3 regions of the Bradyrhizobium sp. B025 genome follow, and region 1 is predicted to be linked to each of the others. Evidence: riboswitches for the same ligand, from Rfam matches in the RefSeq annotation. Region 1 holds a riboswitch; each other region holds the start of a gene.
The links. A riboswitch is a leader RNA that binds a small molecule or an ion and turns the genes downstream of it on or off. The one in region 1 is predicted to bind cobalamin.

Region 1 (4,472 bases):
CTGCGTAAGGATCAAGTGATTTCTTCGGGGCGGGCGGCGGTATTCTTCGAGCATCGGCTCTCTCACTAGGACCGCGCTGTACCCTCCACCTGAGGGGGAAATCCTCGCGGGCGGGCCGAACGGGCGATGCTGAACAAACCCGAACCCCGGAATGTTGTGTTTTGCAAAAAAGGAGACCGACTATGAAGCGCCGGCGCTCGCGGTGGAGTCAGGCGTTGAGGAGCAACCTTGTTCTGGTCGGCCACGGCTCCCAGCGGCAATCTTGCCGCTGCCGACGGTTCTGCGATGAAATTTCGCATTTCACACGAAAAGATGTGAAAAATCTTGTCTGGCTCGCTCTGACCGATTTAGAAGAAGACGCAATGGAGTTCAGCGTAGACGCCCGCGCATAACTTAGCTCCTTGCGCGAGCAAACCGCGCAAATCCGATGCCTTTTCCGCCCGGCAGGATGATCGTTGATGTCGACCAGGGCAGGTGGAGCACAGTTATAGAAGTGTTTTCCATGCTTCGAAATCCGGATCTATGACGTGCAGACGAATGGGTGCCAGATAAGCTAGGGCCGAGCCAGTCTGGTCCTCGACGTTCTTGCGTACGGCTCTGAGCTTCCCGGTCTGCACGCTCCGAAATGCGCAAGCGCCCAGCGGTATGCTGGGTTGCTACCGGTGAACGGTTTCCGGTAACTTCCTCGCCGGCTTCGTCTCAGCACTCATTTCCTGGTGCCTTCGACGTTGCTACGCAAACTGATGTCCTCACACCGGGTGGAGTGAAGGCGGGAAAACCACATCTCGCAAGCTCGTGCGCGCCGCTGACACTAGGCGGAACAAACGGAATCGCGCGGCCCGACCTTCTTGCGACGGGACGGACTGCTGCGAGAAAGGCACCCGGACCGTTGCGGATGCTAAAACAAAGCAAGTGTAGAGCGCGTATGTCTTGCAATAGGTTCGAGGCGCTCCGCCACTGCGGCAAGATGTTGCTCTGCGGCGGTTTACTCAGGCCTTGGCTCTCCTAAGTCTTCCTCTTCTTTTGGCTCGGTGCGTTGGAACCAGGAGCCAGGGGGAAATTTCGCGATGCGTTTGGCAAAGGAGGATTGTGGCTCCCAATCCTGTCCTTCTCTCTTCTCGAAAGTGATGACCCCGTTGTGTGTAAAATAACGTGGTCCTTGGATACTACAATTCACCAAGAGCAGAACGCGCCACACGCCACCCTTCTCGGCCGGTTTATCATTCCGCTTCGGTAAGTAGTCCACTCCAACTGGTTCAATGATAGTGCAGCGGCCCTGCCGCAGAAGATCGCCGAGCCGGCCTTGCGGGGTAGTCACAAAGTTGAAGTTGGCCGGATCATGCAGAAAGCGAAGATTTGCGTCCCTTTCGCCATCTGCGACTTCACTGGCGATTAGGGAGAGCGCCAGGGCGCGCCAGCCCAATTCCATCGGCTTCGCATAAGTCGACGCAAGTTCAAGCGTGCCGTCGAGGGCGATCTTCCAGGCGATAACGTACTGTTCGTCCGATTTGTTGTCCCGGTGTCTGGTCCACGAAACGAAAATAAAGTCGTTTTGGCCAAGTTCAACAACGCCCCACATTTGAGGCACGAACTGTGCCACCTTCGAGACATTGGAGATAATTTGTTCTATCGTCTCACCATCTTGCGCTCGCCAAGTTGACTTCAGTCGTTCGACCAGGGGACTGTCGCTGGCCCGAATATTATTGCTCATGGCAGCCGGCCAGGCGAGGCAGATTAAAAATCCGACCACGCTAAGCCATAGCGCGGGTCTTCCAGGCATTCTCTTCATAACCCTCGGCCTATCGCGTTTCATCCAAATATCTTGTGAAGCAGGCAACCTCGAACCTGCTATGCCATCGCAAGAAGTTTACGGGGATGCACCCGCTAGCTGTCCCGCGCGAGCAGGCGCTCCCCTCTATGTCATGCGCAGCTAACTTCCCCGGCAGCGACTGCGTCAATTGGCTGAGCTGGACCTGCCCAGAGGAGGAGACTGGGCATTCCGAGGGTCTGCATTCTTCGTGCCAGGCAATAGGCGGAAAATTTCACGGAGTTTGTGTCACTCTTGTCGACTTTCCGACCTTTGCATGTTTTCGATGTTTCTGTTTGGCGTATCCGCCGCAGCTTGTGCATCCATGTCCCGCACCGGATATTTAGCAGAAGAGTTGAACGCCTCGATGCCGGATGCCTGTGGACGGAAGTGGGTTTGCCGCCATTGAGCTGTGTGGTTCGCTATCGTGCCGCCCGCGTTCGAGCTGCGTGATTGCCAAGCACCAAGCCGGCTTGATCCCAGCTCTGAAGTCTGGGTGGCACGCAAATCAACCCCTCGCCAGTTGCTAAATTTCGCCACGTGCCTTGGCCTATTCGCCGCAGATCCTTTAGTTGAGCGAAGAGCTGGCTAGCTGAGGTGCTGGGCGAACCTCTGGAAATCGCAAAGCCGCATTGAAAGCGCTCTGATATAACGTCGGTACTCCCGCCGGCAGGCTGCTTCTGTCCCTTTCATCAATTTAGCGTGCGGCTCCGCCTCAAGGCAGCTCCGATGCTTATCCGGCATCTGAGAAGGATATGTCTGATTATGGCATCTCTGATGAGAGAATGTTTCTAGATGGTGAAGTCACAGAGATGCACGGTCATTCGGCTAGCGGATGTCGCAGATTAGCTTGCACATAATCTGAGAGGTTGACGGAAGAGTTCTCCTGCCGATAATCCAAGTCGTCGAGGTTCTCCGGTTCCCATTGATCCGGAGCTAAGAGGGAAGCCGGTGCAAATGCCGGCTCTGCCCCCGCAACTGTGAGCGGCGAGCCGCTGTCCGACGATGTCGCTGAAGCCTGCACGGCTTCGGGAAGGCCGGACAGCAGCGATGACCAGCAAGCCAGGAGACCGGCCCCGACAATATATTGGTCCACGGGCGGGGTGTCTCGGTGGTGCGCCAAGCAGCCGTCGCACGCGCGACTTCTCCTGCCTGCGTCCGCCATGGCCTTTGTCCCCAACAGGGGTTAACGCTATGTCTCCTCTCTCTCTTCCAGTTGCTACGCTCGGAACGCCACGCATCGGCCCAAGGCGTGAGCTCAAGCTCGCTCTAGAAAGCTACTGGGCTGGAAAGATTAGTGAACAGCAGTTGCACGAAGACGCATTCGGCCTACGCGCAGCGAACTGGGCTCGTCAAAAATCGCTCGGCGTCACGATCATTCCGTCAAACGACTTCTCGCTGTATGATCAGGTGCTCGATACAAGCGTCATGGTTGGCGCAATCCCGGAGATCTACGCCGCGAACGGAGAATCCGTTTCGCTCCAAACGTACTTCGCCATGGCCCGCGGATCGCAATGCGGCGAGCAGGATGCGAGTTGCGCCCAGAGCCCGCGGGGATCTGGCGTGCCCGCGCAGGAAATGACCAAGTGGTTCGATACCAACTACCACTACATGGTTCCTGAGTTTTACCGGGGACAGGCGTTCAGACTGTGCTCTCGCAAACCCGTCGAAGAGTATGAGGAAGCGAGGGCTCTTGGCTTTCAGACCCGCCCTGTCCTGATCGGGCCGGTCACATTTTTAAAGCTCGGCAAGAGTACCGATAGTGCGTTCCAGCCCCTCTCTCTCCTCGATGATCTGATACCCGTCTATATCGACCTTCTGCATGAATTAGCCAAACGAGGGGCAAGTTGGGTCCAGTTTGACGAGCCCTGCCTGGTCCTTGATCTGGATGAGGCGGCGCGAAATTCGTTGCTGCACGCCTATAACCGGTTCGCAAAGGAGGGACCCGCTATCAAGATCATGCTTGCGAGCTATTTCGGCGCCCTAGGCGACAATCTGGATACTGCCTTGAGCCTGCCAATTTCCGGTCTGCACGTCGATTTGGTTCGAGCGCCAGAACTATTGGATCAGATCGTTGCTGACGGCCGAAGTGATCTCGTCATGTCGCTCGGTGTCATCGACGGCCGGAATGTGTGGCGGTCGAACTTGCCGTCGCTCCGTCAGCGGCTGAAGCCCTCGATTGCGAAGCTTGGCAGGCACCGTGTACAGCTCGCTCCATCCTGCTCGCTGCTTCACGTGCCGGTCGATGTTGAACTCGAGACCGGGCTCGCGTCCGACGTCAAGAGCTGGCTTGCTTTCTCGGTTCAGAAGATGCGTGAGCTTGCGATCCTGGCGCGGGTACTCGCAGGCGACCAGAATGTTGGGCTAGCTCTTGCCGAGTCGGAATGCGCTGCGACTGCCCGCCGGACCTCGCCGAAGATCCATAATGCCAACGTCGCTGTCCGAATGAGGGCGATCGATCAGACGATGCGCCAGCGCGCCACCCCGTTTGCCCGTCGTTCCGAGATCCAAAGGGAACGCTTTGGACTACCGGCTTTTCCCACCACGACGATAGGATCGTTTCCGCAGACCACAGCGGTGCGAAATGCTCGCGCGGCGCATGCGCGAGGTGCGATGAGCGAGGAGCAATACGACAGGTTCCTCAAAGAGGAGATAGCCCGCGCCG
Region 2 (4,472 bases), 1.4 Mb from region 1:
GTTGTGCGCGGCGCATGCGCTGCCGCTGAACGACATCGGCGAGCCCTTTCTGGTCACGACAGGCCGCCGCTTGCGTGAAGGCGGCTGGCCGGTAAACGTCGACACCGTGGTCGTGATGCTCGATGGCGGCACGGCGTTTCAGTCGCTCGATCCGGTCGGGCTCCAGATCTGGTGGGGCGCCTATCTCGGCATGCCCGATCAGATCATCATGTCCGGCGCGCTGGCCGAGGTGGGCCCGCGCATCGCCGCGCTGCGGCAGGAGGCGCGCGAGCGGCACGGCTGGATCATGGACTGCTACATTCTCAAGCGCAGGCCGTAAGCGAGGCAGCATGCTCCCCGAATGGGTCTACCATAAGTGCCCCGAAATCTCCGCGGTCCATCGCGAGGCGGCGATCGTGCGGCAGGCGCAACTGACGAAGCCGACCGGCGCGCTCGGCCGGCTCGAGCAGCTCGCGATCGAGCTCGCGGGCCTGCAAGCGACCGAGCAGCCACGCGCGGCACGCGTGCCGATCATCATCTTCGCGGGCGACCACGGCATCGTTGCGCAAGGCGTGTCGGCCTATCCGCAAGCCGTGACCATCGCGATGATGGCGAACTTCGCCTCGGGCGGCGCCGCGATCTCGGTGCTGGCGCGTGAGTTGGGTTCGCACCTGGAAGTCGTTGACGCCGGCACGCTGGCGCAAGACGAGATGATAGGCATCGTCACCGACAAGCCGCGCAGCGGCACGCGCGATTTCAGCGTCGAGGCTGCGCTCACGCTCGCAGAGCTGGCCTTCGCCTTCGAGGCCGGCGAGCGTGCGGTTGCGCGCGCGGCAGCCAGCCAGCCCGATCTTCTGATCTTCGGCGAGATGGGCATCGGCAACACCACGACCTCGGCGGCGATCGCGGCGAGTCTGCTCGGCGTGAGCGCCGAGGAAATCGCGGGCAGCGGCACCGGCGTCGATGCCGCCGGCCGTGCGCACAAGGCGCGCGTGATCGATGCCGCGGTTGCGCGCCATGGCGTTGCGGCTGCGTCGCCCGAAAAAATCCTGTGCGCCGTCGGCGGCCTCGAGATCTCGGCCATTTGCGGTGCGATCATCGCGGCCGCGCAACGCCGCATTCCCGTATTGATCGACGGCTTCATCGTGTCGGTCGCGGCGCTGGCGGCCGTGCGCCTCAATCCGTCGTGCCAGCCGTTCCTCTTGCCGTCGCACCAGTCGGCGGAGCAGGGGCATCGTCTGGTGCTGCGCGCCCTGAACGTGCAGCCGCTGATCAGCCTCGATCTCAGGCTCGGCGAGGGATCGGGCGCCGCCATCGCGCTGCCGCTGGTGCGATCGGCCTGTGCGCTTCACAACGGCATGGCGACCTTCGCGCAGGCCAATGTGCCGGATCGCCCGGCCTGATCCGGCTCACACCACGCGCTGATTGACCGACACGACGCGCCAGCCGGTCGCGAGCCGGTCGATCCTGGTGAGCGACAGCGGATCGATCACGAAGCGCAGGGCAGCTTGCGGCGCAAGATCCAGCGCGATGCACAGTGCGGCGCGGATCGTGCCGGAATGCACGACGAGCGTTGCTGGCCCGGCGCCGATCCGTGACAGGCCCAGGCGGACGCGCGCGACCTGATCTTCGAAGCTTTCGCCGCCCGGTGGTCTCAGGTGCGCAGGGTCGCTCCAGAATTGCGCGTAGACTTCGCCGCCCATTGCGGCGAGTTCGTCATGCCGCCGGCCGGTCCAGTCGCCGAAATCCTGTTCGCTGAAGTTGCCCATCAGCTCCGGTTCGAGCCCCAATGCGCGCGCCGTCTCGACCGTGCGCCGCGACGGGCTGGCATAGCTCGCAGAGTCCCACGGCAGGCGCTGGCGCAACGCTTCCAGTTGCGCGCGATCGCCGAGATCGGCAGGCGCGTCCTGCGCGTGAATCGTCCCCGCGACGCCGTCGACGGGTGCATGGCGTATCAGCCAGAGGAAGGTCTCGCCTTCCATGCCTATCTCCAAGGAAGTTGGTCGCTGTGGCAATAACGCCGCAACTGCCACATTGACTCTGTCTCGATCGTAATCCTAGATGCTCGCGACGGTTTCCCCCGAGAGGGGATGAAAAGGGAATGCGGTGCGGGGATGTTTCCCCAATGCCGCGGCTGCCCCCGCAACTGTAAGCGGATAATCCTTCGTCAGAAGCCACTGGGTCCTCGGTCCCGGGAAGGCGACGAAGTGGTGACGACCCGCGAGCCAGGAGACCTGCCGTCAGCCGTGGTCACACGCGAAGATGTCGGTCGGGGAGTACAGACATTCGGCTTCATCGGACGGCTGAAAGGCCAAAGGTGAGACCTCGTTCGCTGTGACGTGCCACTGACGTCATACCGAGGTCCCGCTGTGTCTTCTATCCGTATTGTACGGTCGCGCCGTTTCCTGCTCGCCTCTGCTGCTCTCACGTCGTTTACAGTCGCCGATCTGCCCGCCGCGCTGGCGCAGCAGGTCCGCGAACCGCTGCCGCCTGTCGAGGTGTCGCCCGCCCAGTCCCGCAAGCAGGCCAAGCCGGCTGGCCGGGACGCGCAGAGCGCGCGCCGCGCGACGCCGCGGAGGCCAGCGGCCGCATCGGCGGCGCCCAAGCCCGCCGTGCCAGGCGAAGCGGCGCCAACGCCGCTCAACAGCAATGCGGTGGCCGAGAGCGCCTCGCGTCTCGGCCTCACCGTGCGCGAGACGCCCGCGACCGTCGAGGTGATCTCGGCCGAGACCATGCGCGAGCAGGGCTATCGCACCGTGTCCGAGGTGGCGCAGGGCGCAGTCGGCGTCACCTCCGGCGACGCGCCGGGGGAGCCGGCGGGCTTCTCGATGCGCGGCTTCACCAACAGCCAGATCAACACGCTCTACAACGGCATCAAGATCGGCCCGCAGAACATGACCTCGCGGATCATGGACACCGCCAATCTGGAGGCCGTCGAATTCCTGAAGGGCCCGGCCTCGCTGATCTCGGGCGAGGGCGCCGCCGGCGGCTCGATCAACCTCGTCACCAAGCAGCCGCACACCGGAGCGATCCGCAACGAGGCAGACTTCTCGTACGACTCCCTGAACTCGTTCCGCGCGCATTACGGCTCGGGCGGCAGCACCAACGTTCAGGGCCTCGACTACCGCTTCGACATCAGCCGCTCCTCGCTCAACGGCTTTGTCGACGACACCAACACCAAGACGCTCGACGTGTCCGGCCAGCTCAACTACCGCATCTCCGACAGCCTCAAGGTCTGGGGTGCGATCGAGTACCGCGAGGATCGCGGGAAGGCCTATTGGGGCGCGCCGCTGGTGCCGATCGCTTTCAGCGGCTCGCATGCGACGACGGGGATTGTTTCCGGCACCTACTTCAACAGGACCGACCTCGGGGCCGTCACGATCGACGACCGCACCTTCAACACCAACTACAACGTTCTCGACAACCGAAACGTAGCGCAAGAGGTCTGGTTGCGCGGCGGCTTCGAGCTGAAACTGGCGCCGGACCTGACGCTGAAGAGTCAGGCCTATGGTTACGGCGCGGAGCGGTCGTGGTTCAACAACGAGATCGAGGCGTTCGATTCCACGAAAAACCAAGTGTATCGCGAGCGCTTCTATGTCGCGCACAGCCAGCGCCTTGTCGGCAATATCACCGACCTGATCTGGGACACGAACATCGCAGGCTTCGACAACCGGCTGGTCACGACGCTGTCGTCGAGCTATCTCGACTTCGTCAGGCCAGGCGCGGCGAAATTCCCGAACGACTATGTTCCGCTGGTCGATTTCGATCGTGGCTATTACGGACTGCTCGCGACCAAGCAGCAGACCGCGCGCATCGACAACGAGGCGCTGTCGTTCGAGGACCGGCTGAAGCTGACGCGGACCTTCGCGCTGATCGGCGGGCTGCGCGTCGAGCATATCGGGCTCGACCGCAACTCGACCGACGAGAACGGTCTGGTGAACGCGGGCTTTCCGTTCACCAAGGACTGGGCGCCGGTGACGGGACGCATCGGCTACACCTGGGAGGCCGTTCCGGGCCTCACCTTCTTCAGCCAGTACGCGACCGGCGCTGATATCTCCGCCAACAACATCTTCCTGCTGCTGCCGACCCAGCCGCTGGACCTCACGACCGCGCGGACCTACGAGACCGGCGTCAAGCACCTGTTCTGGGACAACCGGGCGGAGTGGTCGTTCTCGGCCTACGACATCCTGCGCAAGAACGTCTATGCGGCGGCCGGCGGGCAGGCGCTCAATATTGCGGGACGGCAGGAGTCGAAGGGCGTCGAGCTCGCCGCCTCGGTGCGGCCGATCGAGCCCCTTCGGCTGTGGGGCAACATCGCTTATGTCGATGCGCGCTATGCCGACTACAATTTCGTCGGCGGATCGTTCTCGGGCAACACGCCGCCGAACGTGCCGCGCATCGTTGCCAATGCTGGCGCCTCGTACCGCATCTTCACGCCGTGGCCGGTTGAAGTCGGCATCACCGGCCGTCATGTCGGCGACCGCTACAATACC
Region 3 (4,472 bases), 3.1 Mb from region 1:
TTGGTGTTGTAGAACAGGACCGGATTGAAATGGATCTCATTGGCGAGGTCCATCAGATAGAGACTGCTCTGCAATTGCAGCCCGCCTCCCTTGATGCGCAGCCCGCCCTCGACATCCTGCGAGGTCTGGGTCTTGAGCTGGAAGGTTTGCGGGATCGGCGCGAAGGTAAAGGGATCGAAGGACGGCCCCGACGACACACGCTCATCGACATCCGGCGTGCGGAATGCGCGCGCAGCGCGGCCGAACAGCGAGACCATGTCATTGAGGCGATGCTCGGCACCGAGATGCAGAGCGTACTGGGTCTCGTCGCTCCTGAGCGGGAGCGCGCCGATGTCGGTGTTGAACGGAGCTGCGGCGTCAAAATGATCGCGCGCCGAGAGACTGACGTTCTGCACCCGCGCGCCGTAGGAGAGGTCCGTCGCCGGCGCTACACCCAATGTGTGCTGAAAATAGCCCGCAACCGTCTGCTGCCTGAGATCGTAATTGTGCCAGGGCGCGAGCCCCTGGCCGGCGCCACGGTTCTGCTGAAAGCTCGCATCGTAATAATCGAGGCCGGTCAGCAGTTGCGACGGCATCCCGAGCAGCGAGCCCTTCACGCTGAGCCGCGGCGTGATCGACCATGTCGTCAGATCGGCATCGACATAGGTGGACGTGAACAACGCGGGAATCGGCGCCGGGCCGGAGAAGAACGCGCCCTGCTGCTTCTTGTCGCGCACACCGCCGTCCACGATGAGATCGATGCCGTTGGCCAGGGTCTTCGTGAAGCCGGCCATCGCGCCAAAGCCCTGCTGGTTGGCGTAGTTGAAGGGTGTGCTGGTGCCCCGTCGGTTGGTCGCGAGCTCGTCGACGCCGATGGACGGATCGACGGTGCGGCCGCCCGGCAATCGCAGCTCCTGATTGTCGCCGGTAACGGTGACGAAAGCAGTCAGGTCTGATGTCGTGTAGTTCAGGTTGCCGACGCCATTCTCCTGGACAAGGCGATTGTTGTCGCGGTAGCCGTCTGTCTTGACGGCATTGCCGTAGAACGAGGTCGACCACGGACCGGAATTGAGCGACGTCGAGACATTGCCAAGCCTGGTGTCGAACGAGCCGAAGCCGGCCTCGATGCGCGCGGCAACGGGCGGCCCGCCGACGCCGTTCCTAGTGACGATGTTGATCACGCCGCCGACCGCATTGTCCCCATAGAGCACCGCGCCGGCATTGCCGCGCGTGATCTCGATACGCTCAATGGAATTGAGCGGGACAGTGGAGAGGTCCACCTGCGCGATGTCGATGTCGTTCAGCCGCCGCCCGTTGATCAGCACCAGCGAATTGGCAGTGGCAAACGCGCCGAAGCCGCGCAGGTCGACGCTCGTCTTCGCGCCGATCTGGCCGCCATAGAGCGTCGTGATCTGGGCACCCGGGACTTGCGTCGCGATGATCTCGGCAAGCGTCTGCGAGGGCGCATGTGCGATATCCGCGGCCGTGATGACGGTCGTGGCGGCTCCGACGATGCCTCCGTTGCTGGCGACCGCCTCGCCGCCGGAGCCGGACGAGCCGGCGCCATTGCCTGCCGGCGCGCCACTCGGGGCTCGCCGCCTCGTCGTGTCGCCGTCGCCGATCGCCCTGGCGCGTGTGCGGTTCTGATCGTCGGACCTGGTCACTTCGACCGGCGGCAGCTGCTCGGCGGCGGCCTGCTGCGCGAAAGCTGCGGGGAGATCGATCGCATGGAGGAAAACGGCAGCAACGATACCGGCGCGAAGGCGCCTGGCGGCAGAGACAATACGGGACACAGTTGTAACCTCGGCATGACGTCAGTGGCACGTCACAGCGAACGAGGCTTTACGGCGGAGCAATCGATTGCTCCGGTGAAGCTAATGCCTGTACTCCCCGACCGACATCTTCGCGTGTGACCACGGCTGACGGCAGGTCTCCTGGCTCGCGGGTCGTTACCTTACGTCGCCTTCCCAGGACCGAGATTCCCAGTGGCAAATGACGAAAGATTCACCGCTTACAGTTGCGGGGGCAGCCGTGGCGTTGGGACAATCCCGGCGTTGGGACAATCTCGCACCACGTTCCCTTTTGATCTCCGTGCGGAGAACCGTCACCGATCAATCTACGAGGCGGCCGTACGGAGAGTCAATCGACCGGTTGAACGATGGGCTGCAAACGCGAGGCAAACACAATCAGTCAGGCTTCCGCACCGCGCGCGTCGTGACCACCGCCCGCTCACCGGCATCGACAAGCTGGCCGATGCCGGTTCGGCCCGCGAGCGCGCAGCGGACGATGTTCTCGGCGACCGACCTGCGGAACCCATGATCCTCGCCCCTGGGCCGATTGCGGCAAATCCGATCCAGCGCCAGCTTCATGTTGATCCGTGTACGGGTGTCGAAATGCGCGCTGAACATTCGCCCGGCCTCGATACGTGATGTTGGGGCGGAAACGTCCGACGATCGCCCGGGTTCCGAAACGGGATCGCGCAATAGAGCGGCCGCCTACGCCCGCCCTCTCTGGCGCTGTGCCTGAGCCCAGGCCACCGTGACGTCGCGCGGCGGGATGTCGATGCGCCGGATCGGCGTCAATTCGCCCGAGGCGGAGATGATCGCGGTCTCCTCGCGGCGACAGCGCGGACACACGAAGCGGACCTCGCTCGGGGACGTGGACCAGCTCGAGCGTTTGACGTTGGCCGCCATCGGCCACGCGTCGCACTGCGAGCACGACACCAGAAACCGGCCGGGATCGAGCATACCCATTCCATCCGACTCCGCGTCCTGCCTGCTCCTACCAATGATTATGTCAGGTGAATCGTTCCGGTGCCCCGACACCGTCAATCCCTCAATGCCCAAGAGGGCCGGCGATCCCGGCCCTCAAGCTTCTGCAAACCGCTGGCCGCTCAGTGCGCGCCCTTGAGCGTGCAGGACGTGGTGCAGGTGACCGTGTTGCCATGGTCGCATGCCTTGCAGGCGGCCACACACTGGTTCATGTCGCGGGGGTTGTAGGAGCTGTAGTTCCGCACCGGGCAGGCTGCGGTCGAGCCGGTGATGTCCTGCTCCTGGTTGCAGGCCGCCGCCATGAGCGCGAGGATGAGGACCGCAAGCAGACGCATGGGATTGCCCCGAAAAAGCACCGGCAAAGCAACATCAGCGAGACACGCTGCATTGCAGCGAGTCCCGGCATTCCCACTGCGAGCCATCGCGAATCGCGACGCTCGCTCCCGTCAAAGGATGCGTGCCAAATGTTAAGAACGGATTGCAGCCGCCTTCAGGCCGCAGCGCTGGTCGCGACCGCAGCCCGCGTCTCGCGCGCAAGCTGATAATAGTGCTCGGCGAGCTTGAGATAGAATTCGCGCTTGGTGCTGTCGGTGGCGAGCTTGGCGATCAGCTCGCATTCGGCCGTGAGTGTCTCGAACCGTTCCAGCCTGTCCTCAAGTTCTGTCATCGGCGTGTCCCCATCAAACGCCTCAAGGACGATCAACCTAAGCCTGGGAAATAGGTCACGGCGAACATCGTTATCGAGTAGAAACAATTTTTCCCGCGCGGCGGCTTACTTCTGCTCCAGCCGCCAGGCACCGTCCCACCTCTCGTCCGGCGGATTGACCTCGAACTGCGCGATGCGGGCGAGCAGCGCGCGCGAGGGACCGTCGCCGGGGACGGCTTCGAGCGCCGCGTTGAAGGCGGCGCGGGCCTCGTCGAAGCGGCGGGCGCGATAGGCGGCAAGACCTTCGGCATAGTGCGTGCGCAAGCCGTCCTGCGCGGCGGTGAGCACGCCGGCCCTCGCCATCACCTCGAAGATCGCCTGCGGCGCGCTCTGGCCGGCGACCGCGAGACGATCGATCTCGCGCAATTCGAGGCGCTCACCGACCGCATCCGCCGTCGTCTGCGAGATCAGGATGCGGGTGCCGTAGACCTTGTTGACGGCCTCGAGCCGCGAAGCGAGGTTCACGGCATCGCCCATCACGGTGAAGCTCATCATCAGCTCGGAGCCGATGCTGCCGGTGAGGACCTCGCCGGTGGCGATGCCGATGCGCAGGTCGCAGGGCACGGGCATGGCGCGGATGCCGAGCAGATCGGGCAATTGCTTCTGCAGCGCGGGCACCTGGTCGGTCATGTCGATGGCGGCACAGCCGGCAAGAAGTGCCGGCTCATCCTCCTCGATGAAGGGCGGGCCCCAATAGGCCATGATGGCATCGCCGATATATTTGTCGATGACGCCGCGATTGCTCCTGATCGGGGCCGACATCACCGTAAAATAGTGGTTCATCACCTTGACGAGGCCGCGCGGGGTCATGCCCTCGCTCATCGAGGTGAAGCCGCTCATGTCGCAGAACATGATGGTCATCACCCGGCGCTGGCCGTCGATGGCGACCTCGGGCCGTTCGATCAGGCCCTGCACCACCTTGGGATCGATGTAGCGGCCAAACGTCTCGCGGATGCGCTCGTTGTGGCGCAACTGCTCGATCATGCGGTTGAAGGCGGCCGCGAGCTCGCCGATCT

Region 2: another riboswitch for cobalamin. It lies ahead of ACE10W_RS13280 (TonB-dependent siderophore receptor); the one in region 1 lies ahead of metE (5-methyltetrahydropteroyltriglutamate--homocysteine S-methyltransferase).
Region 3: another riboswitch for cobalamin. It lies ahead of ACE10W_RS21085 (TonB-dependent receptor); the one in region 1 lies ahead of metE (5-methyltetrahydropteroyltriglutamate--homocysteine S-methyltransferase).

What each region holds. Positions count from the first base shown of each region.
Region 1 covers NZ_CP170150.1:1,501,573-1,506,044, forward strand. Annotated here, with positions in the region: gene ACE10W_RS06940 (hypothetical protein) at 986-1,711, opposite strand; gene ACE10W_RS06945 (hypothetical protein) at 2,057-2,347, opposite strand; cobalamin riboswitch at 2,699-2,901, shown strand; gene metE (5-methyltetrahydropteroyltriglutamate--homocysteine S-methyltransferase) at 3,002-4,472, shown strand, end outside.
Region 2 covers NZ_CP170150.1:2,897,881-2,902,352, forward strand. Annotated here, with positions in the region: gene cobF (precorrin-6A synthase (deacetylating)) at 1-319, shown strand, start outside; gene cobT (nicotinate-nucleotide--dimethylbenzimidazole phosphoribosyltransferase) at 330-1,382, shown strand; gene ACE10W_RS13275 (histidine phosphatase family protein) at 1,389-1,961, opposite strand; cobalamin riboswitch at 2,034-2,236, shown strand; gene ACE10W_RS13280 (TonB-dependent siderophore receptor) at 2,349-4,472, shown strand, end outside.
Region 3 covers NZ_CP170150.1:4,558,292-4,562,763, forward strand. Annotated here, with positions in the region: gene ACE10W_RS21085 (TonB-dependent receptor) at 1-1,772, opposite strand, end outside; cobalamin riboswitch at 1,886-2,100, opposite strand; gene ACE10W_RS21090 (hypothetical protein) at 2,166-2,387, opposite strand; gene ACE10W_RS21095 (hypothetical protein) at 2,475-2,732, opposite strand; gene ACE10W_RS21100 (hypothetical protein) at 2,873-3,085, opposite strand; gene ACE10W_RS21105 (hypothetical protein) at 3,241-3,417, opposite strand; gene ACE10W_RS21110 (adenylate/guanylate cyclase domain-containing protein) at 3,523-4,472, opposite strand, start outside.